One region of the Martelella sp. FLE1502 genome, then DNA from elsewhere that is predicted to be linked to it. Evidence: riboswitches for the same ligand, from Rfam matches in the RefSeq annotation. Region 1 holds a riboswitch; each other region holds the start of a gene.
What was found. A riboswitch is a leader RNA that binds a small molecule or an ion and turns the genes downstream of it on or off. The one in region 1 is predicted to bind thiamine pyrophosphate.
Positions count from the first base shown of each region.

Region 2: linked by a shared signal. The riboswitch ahead of thiB (thiamine ABC transporter substrate binding subunit) and the one ahead of V6767_RS18420 (TRAP transporter large permease) in region 1 are both predicted to bind thiamine pyrophosphate.
Region 3: linked by a shared signal. The riboswitch ahead of V6767_RS09660 (ABC transporter permease) and the one ahead of V6767_RS18420 (TRAP transporter large permease) in region 1 are both predicted to bind thiamine pyrophosphate.

Region 1 covers NZ_JBAKFQ010000026.1:39,765-43,036, forward strand. The annotation lists gene V6767_RS18415 (lytic murein transglycosylase) at 8-1,075, shown strand; TPP riboswitch at 1,165-1,267, shown strand; gene V6767_RS18420 (TRAP transporter large permease) at 1,358-3,154, shown strand; gene V6767_RS18425 (TRAP transporter substrate-binding protein) at 3,169-3,272, shown strand, end outside.
Region 2 covers NZ_JBAKFQ010000015.1:57,948-61,219, reverse strand. The annotation lists gene thiP (thiamine/thiamine pyrophosphate ABC transporter permease) at 1-393, opposite strand, end outside; gene thiB (thiamine ABC transporter substrate binding subunit) at 1,054-2,064, opposite strand; TPP riboswitch at 2,101-2,199, opposite strand; gene V6767_RS14045 (FKBP-type peptidyl-prolyl cis-trans isomerase) at 2,428-2,865, shown strand; gene V6767_RS14040 (glucan biosynthesis protein) at 3,239-3,272, shown strand, end outside.
Region 3 covers NZ_JBAKFQ010000009.1:9,749-13,020, reverse strand. The annotation lists gene V6767_RS09670 (hypothetical protein) at 1-158, opposite strand, end outside; gene V6767_RS09665 (ABC transporter substrate-binding protein) at 314-1,255, opposite strand; gene V6767_RS09660 (ABC transporter permease) at 1,286-2,041, opposite strand; TPP riboswitch at 2,108-2,209, opposite strand; gene V6767_RS09655 (sugar porter family MFS transporter) at 2,423-3,272, shown strand, end outside.

The DNA of each region.
Region 1 (3,272 bases):
CAGCTCGGTGGGCAGTTTTTCCTCCGTCGCCGATCCGGCGATGCGGCCGGTGGCCAATTCTGAGTGGAACGCGTGGGTGGCCGGGTTCAAGAGCCGCGCGGCCGCGCGCGGGATTTCCAACGACACGCTGGCGGCGGCGTTCGCAAATGCCGGATACACGCCGGGGGTCATCGAGCAGGACCGCAACCAGACCGAATTCAAGCGCACGCTGGAAGACTATCTGGCCATTGCCGGCTCCGATGAGCGGGTCGCCAAGGGGCGCGCCAATTATGCCCGCTACCGCGATGTTCTGGAGCGGATCGAGGCGACCTATGGCGTCGACGCCAATGTGATTGTCGCCATCTGGGGACTGGAGAGCATGTATGGCGAGCGGCGCGGCAGCATTCCGGTGGTCTCGTCGCTCTCGACGCTCGCCGTCGAGGGGCGGCGCGGCGCTTTCTTCGAAAGCCAGTTGGTCGGGGCGATGCGGATCCTGCAGAACGGCGATATCACGCCCGAGCGGATGACCGGAAGCTGGGCCGGCGCCATGGGCCATACCCAGTTCATCCCGACCTCCTATCTCGGCTACGCCGTCGATTTCAACGGCGACGGGCGGCGCGATATCTGGGACGCCGATCCGACCGATGCGCTTGCGAGCACCGCGAACTATTTTGCCCGCTCGGGCTGGCGGAAAGGCCAGTCCTGGGGCGGCGAGGAGGGATCGCCGGGCGCCGCCGTCGATGGCACCAGGATACAACCGCAGGCGGGCGGTCCGGTCTTCGTCGTGGGGCACAATTTCAACGTCATCAAGCGCTACAACAATTCCACCAATTATGCGCTGGGCGTGGGATATCTCGCCGACCGGATCGCGGGCGCCGGCCCGCTCAGGGGCAGCTTTCCCGACGACAATTACGGCTTCAGCGCCGACCAGCGCAAGGAATTGCAGTCGCGGCTTTCAGCGGCGGGCTACGATGCCGGCACTATCGACGGCGTGTTCGGCGACCAGACCCGCGCGGCGATCACGGCCTATCAGCGGCAGAACGGGCTGAATGTCACGGGCGAACCGTCCATGGCTCTGCTGCAAAGGCTGAAGTGAAAACGGCCATTCCAATATAACCGGCATCGGGCTTCCGGCCATGCCTTGCGGCATGCCATTGACAGTAGCCCAAAAGCCGGACAAAACCTGACTATTCCGAGGGGTGCATCCTGCGATGCTGAGACGGCGGTGAGCCGGACCCTTGAACCTGATCCGGGTCATACCGGCGTAGGAACGGAAAATCTGGCCGCTCTGCCATAACCTTTCTCTTCTCCGCCGGTCTCCGTGATTGCAACATCCTGGGGATCGCATCATGAAGCCTTGCTTTCCGATACCATGCGCATGAAGGCGATCCGCAGCACCGCCGGACGGTTTGCGGACGCGCTGGAAACGGCGCTCGGCATGCTCGCCGCCGTCACCCTGATGGCGATGCTCGCCCTTGTCGTGGCGGGCGTCGTGCTGCGCTATGTCTTCCACACCGGCGTCGTCGGCATGGAGGATCTGGGCGTGTGGCTGAATATCGCGCTGATCTCGGCCGGCCTGCCGCTTACCCTTTCGGGCCCGCTGTCGATGCGGCTCGATGGTCTTGCACGGCTGCTGCCCGATCGGGCATCCGGCCTGCTCGCTGTCGTGGCCGATGGCTTCAGCGTCGTCGCGGGACTGATCCTGTGCCTCGGCGGCCGTGACGCGATTGCCTTGCTTGGCGGAATGTCGCCGACCCTCGGTGTGCCGGAATGGGTCCGCTTCGCCTTTCCCGCAGCGGGTGGGCTGGGACTGCTCGCGCTGCTCTGCTTGCGCCGACTGCAGCGGTCGAGCGGCGCTCGGCTGCTGATCGGCTTCGCGCTCGGCGGGTTTGTTTACTGGGCGGTCGGCCGGTTCGCGATCGATTTCGCCCTGCCAGCCAGCCTGCCGCTCGCGCTTGCCGCGGCGCTCGGCCTCATGGCCGGCGCGCCGCTTGCCCATGTGTTTCTGGCGTCATCCTATGGCGCGATCACCTTCGGGGCGTTGCAGACGGAGCAGGCGATCATCGCCAATACGGTGGCCGGCATGTCGAAATTCCTGCTGCTGGCGATTCCGTTCTTTCTGCTTGCCGGCGCGTTTCTGAAGCTTTCGGGCGCGGCCGGCAGGCTCGTGCAGTTCGCGGCTTCGTTGGTCGGCCATTATCGCGGTGGGCTGGCGCAGACGACGCTTTTGACCGGGGTTCTGTTTTCCGGCGCGTCCGGTTCCTCCGTCGCCAATGCGGCCTTTGCCGCCTCGACCTTCCATCCCGAACTGGTGCGCCATGGCTATCCGCCCGCCCGCGCCGGGGCGCTTGTTGCAGCATCCTCGGTTCTCGACAACGTCATCCCGCCGTCGATTGCCTTTCTCATCCTGGCGACGGCGACCAATCTTTCCGTCGGCGCGCTGCTTGTCGGCGGGCTGTTCGCCGGCCTGGTGATGGCGGCCTTTCTCGCCGTCGCCATAAAGCTTGCGATGGGGGCCGCGAGCGGCGCGCCGCCGGCTTCGTCCGAAACGCGCAGGCGCGCCGGGATCGCGGCTCTACCGGCCTTCGGCCTCGGCCTGATCGTGGTGTTCGGCATTCGCCTGGGCATTGTCACGACCACCGAGGCGGCGGGTCTTGCCGCCCTTTACACGCTGATCCTGGCGGCCACGTCCCGCCGCTCCGGTTCCAGCATTGTCGCCGCCTTCCGCCAGTCGGCGGCAGAGGCGGCGGCGATCGGTCTCCTGATCGGGACGGCGGCGCCCGTCGCCTTCCTGCTCGCGATCGACGATATCGCCGGTCTGGTGCGCCAGGTCGCCGGCCTGTTCGGCGGTAGCGCCGTTGCTGTGCTCCTGCTCGCCAATGTGATCCTGCTGATTACGGGCCTGGTGATGGATATCGGGGCGGCGATCCTGCTGCTTGGTCCCGTCCTGCTGCCGGTTGCCGTTGCCGCCGGGATCGATCCGATCCGCTTTGGCGTGATCCTCGTCGTCAACCTGATGATCGGCGGGCTCACCCCGCCGGTTGGCATGCTTGCCTTCGTGGTCGGCGGCGTCACCGGCCTTTCGCCGGAAAGCCTGTTCAGGGCGATGCACCCCTTTCTTCTGGCGCTTCTCGCAGCCCTGTGCGTCCTCACCCTCTTTGCCGTTCCCGTATGAAAGGTTTGTCTGTCATGACTACGCTCAACCGTCGCCATCTCCTGAAAACAGGCGCCGCCGCCGCCGCAATGCTTGCCGCCCCCGCCTATCTGCGAACCGCCAGCGCTGCCGCGCGCGA
Region 2 (3,272 bases), on a different contig from region 1:
GCCGAGGCCCACCAGCGTCAGCAGATCGTTGAATATCCCCTGCCGGCCCCAGATACCGATCAAGCCCAGCGCGCCGATCAGCACCGGCAGGCCGAGCGGCACCGCCATTAGCCGCACGATCCACAGCCGACCCGGAAAATGCGGTCTTCGCGCCAGCGCCAGCGCCACCGGGATGGCCAAGGTCACCGAAATCAGCGTCGACAGCGTGGCCTGCCAGAGCGTGAAGCGCAGGATGCGCCAGACATAGGGTTCCTCGAACACCGCCACCGAAGCCTGCAGCCGCCCGAACCCGGAAAGTGCGATAATGGCGATCGCGATAAAGCCGATCACGCCGGCAAGGGCGATGATGCCATAGCCATAGCTGCGGCGGCGTTCCGAGGAGGACATCAGCATGGCGCAGTCCTCGCGTTCAGGCGCAGGCGGGCAGGTTTGCCCGGCAGCGGCTGGAGGATGAATTTGCAGCCTTTTGCTGGACCCGCCGGCCACTTCGCGCCTCAGGGAGCGGGTCTAGTGCATATGTGGCCCGCGTCTTGCTCCCAATACTCTCTCCCGCTGGCGGGAGAGATGCCCCGAAAGGGGCCGTGAGGGTGGCGCGGCATCTCAAAACGTGAGAGCGTTCGCGGGGATAGACTCCCCCCTCACTGTCGCTGTCGCGACATCTCTCCCCTCCGGGGCGAGAAGATTGGGGGGCTATGCGGAGCGGTTCGCCGCAGTATGCGGGAGGTGAGGCAATGTCACGCACCCGCCGCACAGCCAGCCCACGGCCTCGCCTATAAAGGAGCGGGTCTGTTGCATCGGGGCGCGGCACCTTGCTCCCAATACTCTCTCCCGCTGGCGGGAGAGATGCCCCGAAAGGGGCAGTGAGGGTGGCGCGGCATCTCGTCTCGTGAGGGCGTTCGCGGTGATAGGCTCCCCTCTCACTGTCGCTTTCGCGACATCTCTCCCCTCCGGGGCGAGAAGATTGGGGGGCTATGCGGCGCGGTCGTTTGCTGTGGCGCGGCACCAAGCGAGAGGCAGCCTCGCGCCCTCGCCTCACCGCCGGACCTGTCGCTCTCACCGCGCACTCATGGCGTTCAGCCATTCGTCGATCCATTTCTGGCGGTTTTCGGCGACGATGTCGGGGGGAAATTGCAGGGTCTTTTGCGGCTTCACTGCGTTTTCGAAAGCGGCGGGCAGCGGGTCGCTGGTCGCGGCTGCCGGCATCATCCAGTTATGGGTCGGGATCGCGTCCTGGAAGCCGGGGGTGAGGATGAATTCGAGGAAGGACCTTGCAAGGTCCGGATCATCGGCCATCGTCGTCATGCCGGCGACCTCGATCTGGATGTAGAGCCCGTCCTTGAAATCGATCGCCTTGTAGCGGTCGCTCCCCTCCTCGATCTCGTGATAGGCCGGAGACGTGGTGTAGGACAGCACCATCGGCGCCTCGCCGCTGGTGAACAGGCCGTAAGCCTCCGACCAGCCCGGCGCGACCGTCAGGATCCGGTCGGAGAGTTTTTCCCATTGGGCGGCAGCGTCATCGCCATAGACCGATTTCATCCACAACAGCATTCCGAGGCCCGGCGTCGAGGTGCGCGGGTCCTCGATCACCAGTTTCTGGTCGGCGGGGCCGTTCACCAATTCGTCGAGCGTTGTCGGCGGGTTGTCGATGCTTTGGGTGTCATAAACAATGTCGAACCAGCCGTAATCGAAGGGCACGAAGATATCGTCGGAAAAGCCGCCGGGGATATCAGCGGCCTCAGTCGAGACGCCGGATTGCGCGAAAAAGCCGGTTTCCTTCGCCTCGTGGATGAGGTTGTTGTCGAGACCGAGAACGATATCGGCGGGGCTCGACTGGCCCTCGAGCTTCAGCCGGTTGAGGAGCGCAACGCCGTCCTCGACGCTGACGAATTTCAGCGTGCAATCACAGGTCTTCTCGAAGGCGTCCTTCACCACCGGCCCCGGGCCCCATTCGGCATCGAAGCTTTCATAGGTATAGACGGTGAGAACCTTGTTCTCCTCGGCGCCCGCCGGCAGCGCCGGAAGGGCCGCAAGCGCGAGAATGGCGATGGTCGTGCGATAGGTCATGACGCCTCCTTGTGTTCGGTAACTGAGGGGAAAACGGCGTCCTGCGCGTCTAATCCCTCCGCCGGTGCTAGCCGGATCAGGTTCTTCGGGTTGGCTCAAAGCCTCTCAGCGAAAATCGCACCCCGTTAGAGCTGACCAAACACCTATCGCGGCGCACCCGGCATTTCAAGTGGCGCACGATTTGAAAAATCGGCTCACAAGCATTAGGTAAAAGGCTTGTCCGGCGTGCCGGACGAAAAGTCGGTCGTCATGCGAAGTAAAGCGTGTCGGCTCATCCTTCAGGGGCGAAAGCACTCTGGAAAACCGAAAACGGCGCGGCCGATCTCGGCCAGCGTGCAGTGTTTCAAGGAAGGAGCACACGAGATGACAGAAGCAAAAGCGGGCGATACCGTTCGTATTCACTACACCGGAACCCTCAATGACGGTTCGACCTTCGACAGTTCCGAAGGCCGCCAGCCGCTGGAATTCACCGTGGGCGCGGGCCAGATCATTCCCGGCCTCGATCGCGAGATCGCCGGCATGAATGTTGGCGACAGCCGCGACGTGAAGGTCGATTCCAGCGAAGCCTATGGCCCCCATGACCCGCAGAAGGTGCAGGTCGTGCCGCGCTCCGCCATGCCGCAGGAAGTGGAAGTTGCCCCCGGCATGCAGCTTCAGGCGCGCACGCCCGATGGCCAGACCGTACCGCTGATCGTGACCAAGGTCGAGGAACAGGAAGTCACCGTCGACGCCAATCATCCGCTCGCGGGCCAGGATTTGAATTTTGCCGTCGAACTGGTCGAGATCGTGAAGGCCGCCTGATCAGGGCCTGTCGCGCCGTTTTCGAACTATGTGAAAATATTGCGGCGCGAAGGTGGCACATTGCCATGATTTTGCCATTCTTTGGCTGAATGGCTTTGCTAATAATGGGCTGGTACGCAAATGTGTGTGTCAGCCCTTTTTGATGAGCCATCCCCATGCCGGATTCCCGGAACGTCTATTTTATCGATCGAAAATATTCTTCTTCAGCGATGGAACCGAAACGGGCCTGCCTCGTTTGTGACTCGTCCGCGCCCGTCTGGCGACGGGCGTTCGCGCAACCGCGCCTGCGCGCTTCCGGCGGGCGAAGGGAATGAGTATGCTGCTCTGCACCATTTCATTTTATCTATCCATTTAAAGCCAACGGGATTTACGCATGAAGAGACGAACCTTTCTGGCCCAGACCGCGG
Region 3 (3,272 bases), on a different contig from region 1:
GCAAGCAGCGCGGCGCCGGCGGCCAGGACGAGGTGGGAGAGCGGGCTCAGCAGGCTGCCCTCGATGGTGCCCGCGACGTCGGGATATTGATAAAGCAAGATGCGGATGGTGAGGCCCGCAAGCCCGACCACCACCAGCACAAGGCCGGCAAGTTTCATGATCCGATCTCCTGTCGTGAAGGAATAGAGATCGGTCTTTGGATGGCGGTATCGCCGCAATTGTCGTCACAAAAGACCGAAACAGCGAGGCGGCATGCGCGCCGCCTCTTTCAATTCTTTATAAAGTGCTTTTGTGGCGATTTAAGGCCGGTCTGTTATTCCTGCGACAGTGAGACCGAGATTGTATCAACCGGCGGCGCTTCAGAGATCAGTCCGTTTTCCGCCATGAACGCGCCGAAACGCTCGTACCGTTCGGCATCGGAGGCGGCGGGGCGCTTGGCGAAGCGGACGACGGATTCGGCGAAGGCCTGACGGTTTAGCTCGTCGTCGAGATCGGGATAGGCCTTTGCAAAGCTCTCCCATGCTTCCTCAGGATGGTTGACGATGAAGACTGTCGCCTTTTCCACAGCCTCGAGGAAGCGCGGCAGGCGGTCATCGTCAAGCATGTCGCTGCGGGTCACGTAGATCAGCTCGTCATAGACCGGCACGCCATGCTCTTCCGGAAAGAAGGCCTTGCCCTCGTGGCCGGCGATCCGCATCTGCGGCAGTTCGATATTGCGGAATGAGCCGATGGTCGCGTCGACCTGTCCGGACAGCAGCGACTGGGTCAGCGCGAAATTGACGTTGATGAGGGTTATGTCGTCCTTGGTGAGGCCCGCGTTCTCCAGCATCGTGGCCACCACCGCATCCTCGATGCCGGCCACCGAAAAACCGATCTTCTTGCCCTTCAGGTCGGCGACGGATTTGATCGGTCCGTCTTTCAGCACCGTCAGCGTGTTGAGCGGGGTTGAGACCAGCGTGCCGAAACGGACGATATCGATGCCGGCCTCGTGGTCGAGATAGAGATTGGGCTGGTAGTGAATGCCGATATCGACCTTTCCGGTCGCCACCATGCGCGGCACCATCGACGGGTCGGACGGCGGCACCAGTTCCACATCGAGCCCCTCATCGGCGAAATAGCCGTTCTCCTGGGCTACCACCAGCGGTCCGTGATCGGGGTTCACATACCATTCGAGGATCACGTCGAGTTTGTCGGCGGCGCTCGCCAGCCCGGGGGCCAGGGCAAGAGCGGCGGCGAATGCGAGTTTCTTTAGCATGTCATTCTCCTGTTTATCTGAGCCGGTCGCTCAATCCTCGTGCGACCAGCGGGTGAAGAAGGGAGCGGCGAGATCCACCGCCTTTCGAAACAGCACGGCCTCGAGTGCCAGGATCAGCATGGCGGCGAACACGGTGTCACTCTGCATGCGGGCATTGGCCTGGACCATGAGAAAGCCGAGTCCGCCGGCTGAGCCCACCCATTCGCCCACCACCGCGCCGAGCGGCGCGAGGGGCGCGGCGATCCTGAGGCCGGAAAACAGATGCGGCATCGCCAGCGGCAGACGGATATGGCGCAGCATCTCGAAATGATCCGCGCCATCGAGCAGGCCTGCGGCCACGATCTCCGGATCGGTGCGTCTCAGCCCGTCGGCAAAACTGGAGGCGACGGGGAAGAACACGATGATCGTCGTCATCACCACCTTGGAGGCGATGCCGAAGCCGAACCACAGAACCAGCATCGGCGCGATCACGAAGACGGGAAAGGATTGCAGCACCACCAGAACGGGCCAGATGAAACGGCCGATGCGGGGAAAGGCGGCAATGAAAATCGCCGCCGCCGCGCCGAAGACCGCGCCCATGGCAAAGCCCGCCAGGATTTCCCTGAGCGTCACCAGCGCCTCTTCAAGCAGCATGGCGTGGGCGGTCTGGAACTTCGCCAGCACGGCAAGCGGCGGCGGCAGGATATAGCGCGGCAGGTCGCCGAGATCGATGATCGCCTGCCAAAGCAAAAGCAGTGCAAAGGTGATCGTCAGGAAGGTGAGAACAGCCGAAAGGGTACGCTTCAATCCCGCTCTCCCCGGCAGTACCGGGCAGCGGAGGCGTCAATAGAGGCTGATTTTCTGGGCGTGTCGCTCAAGACCAAACTCCGTTCCTACGCCGGCATAACCCGGATCAGGTTCAAGGGTTCGGCCTTCGGCCATCTCAGTGTCACGGACACACCCCTCGGATGCCCCCTCTATGCCGCGCGCCGGCGCGCCGGTCAAGGGCCCGCCGGCGAAGTCGGGAACGCCGCTAATATAAACGCTAAGGTCCGAAAGGATTTGACAACGGATGCCGTTTTGACTTTCAACTTTTGGTATAAGGCCGTTTGCGGTTTGCAGCGACGGTTCATAAACGGGGTCATAAGAGGGGAAGGCGGCAACCGCCGCCCAAGCGGAGGAAAACCCATGCTCATCGCCATCGTCATTGTGGCAGCGCTGTTCGGCATGCTCTTCGGTTTCGACCAGGGCGTGATTTCCGGCGCCCTGCCGTTCATCAAGCAGGATTTCACGGTTTCGCCCTTCATGGAGGGCGTCATCACCTCGGCCGTGCCGCTCGGCGCGGTGGCGGGCACCGTGCTGGCCATGGTCACCACCGATCGCTACGGGCGTAAGCCGATGCTGATACTGGGCGCGCTGATATTCCTGGTCGGCTCGCTGATTTCCGCGCTCGCCTTCAACCAGTATGTGCTGACGCTCGCCCGCCTGTTGATCGGCGTCGGCATCGGCGCCTCGGCGATGACCGCGCCGATGTTTCTGGCGGAAGTCGCGCCGGCGCGCATTCGCGGCACCATCGTCTCGGCTTTCCAGTTGATGATCACTATCGGCATCATGGTGTCCTACATGTCGGATGCGGCCTTTGGCGGTTCGGGCGACTGGCGCTGGATGATCGGCGTCGGCGTGTTCCCGTCGATCGTGGCGCTGATCGGCATCCTGCTGTCGCCGGAAACGCCGCGCTGGCTGACGCTCAACGCCAATGCCGACAAGGCGCGCGATATCATCGCGAAGCTGCAGCCGGAATCCTCGCCCGCCGAGGTTGACGAGATCATCGCCGAGATCAAGGAAAGCGCAAAGGACGAGGAGGCGACGCCTGCTTGGAGCACGTTCCTGAAGCGCGGCATCCTGCCGGTGACGAGCTTCGCCATGATCGTGTTCGTGCTGCAGCAGCTTTCCGGCATCAACGCGATCATCTATTACGCCCCGGAAATCTTCAAGAATGCCGGCTTTTCCGGCACAACGACCGATCTTCTGGCCACCG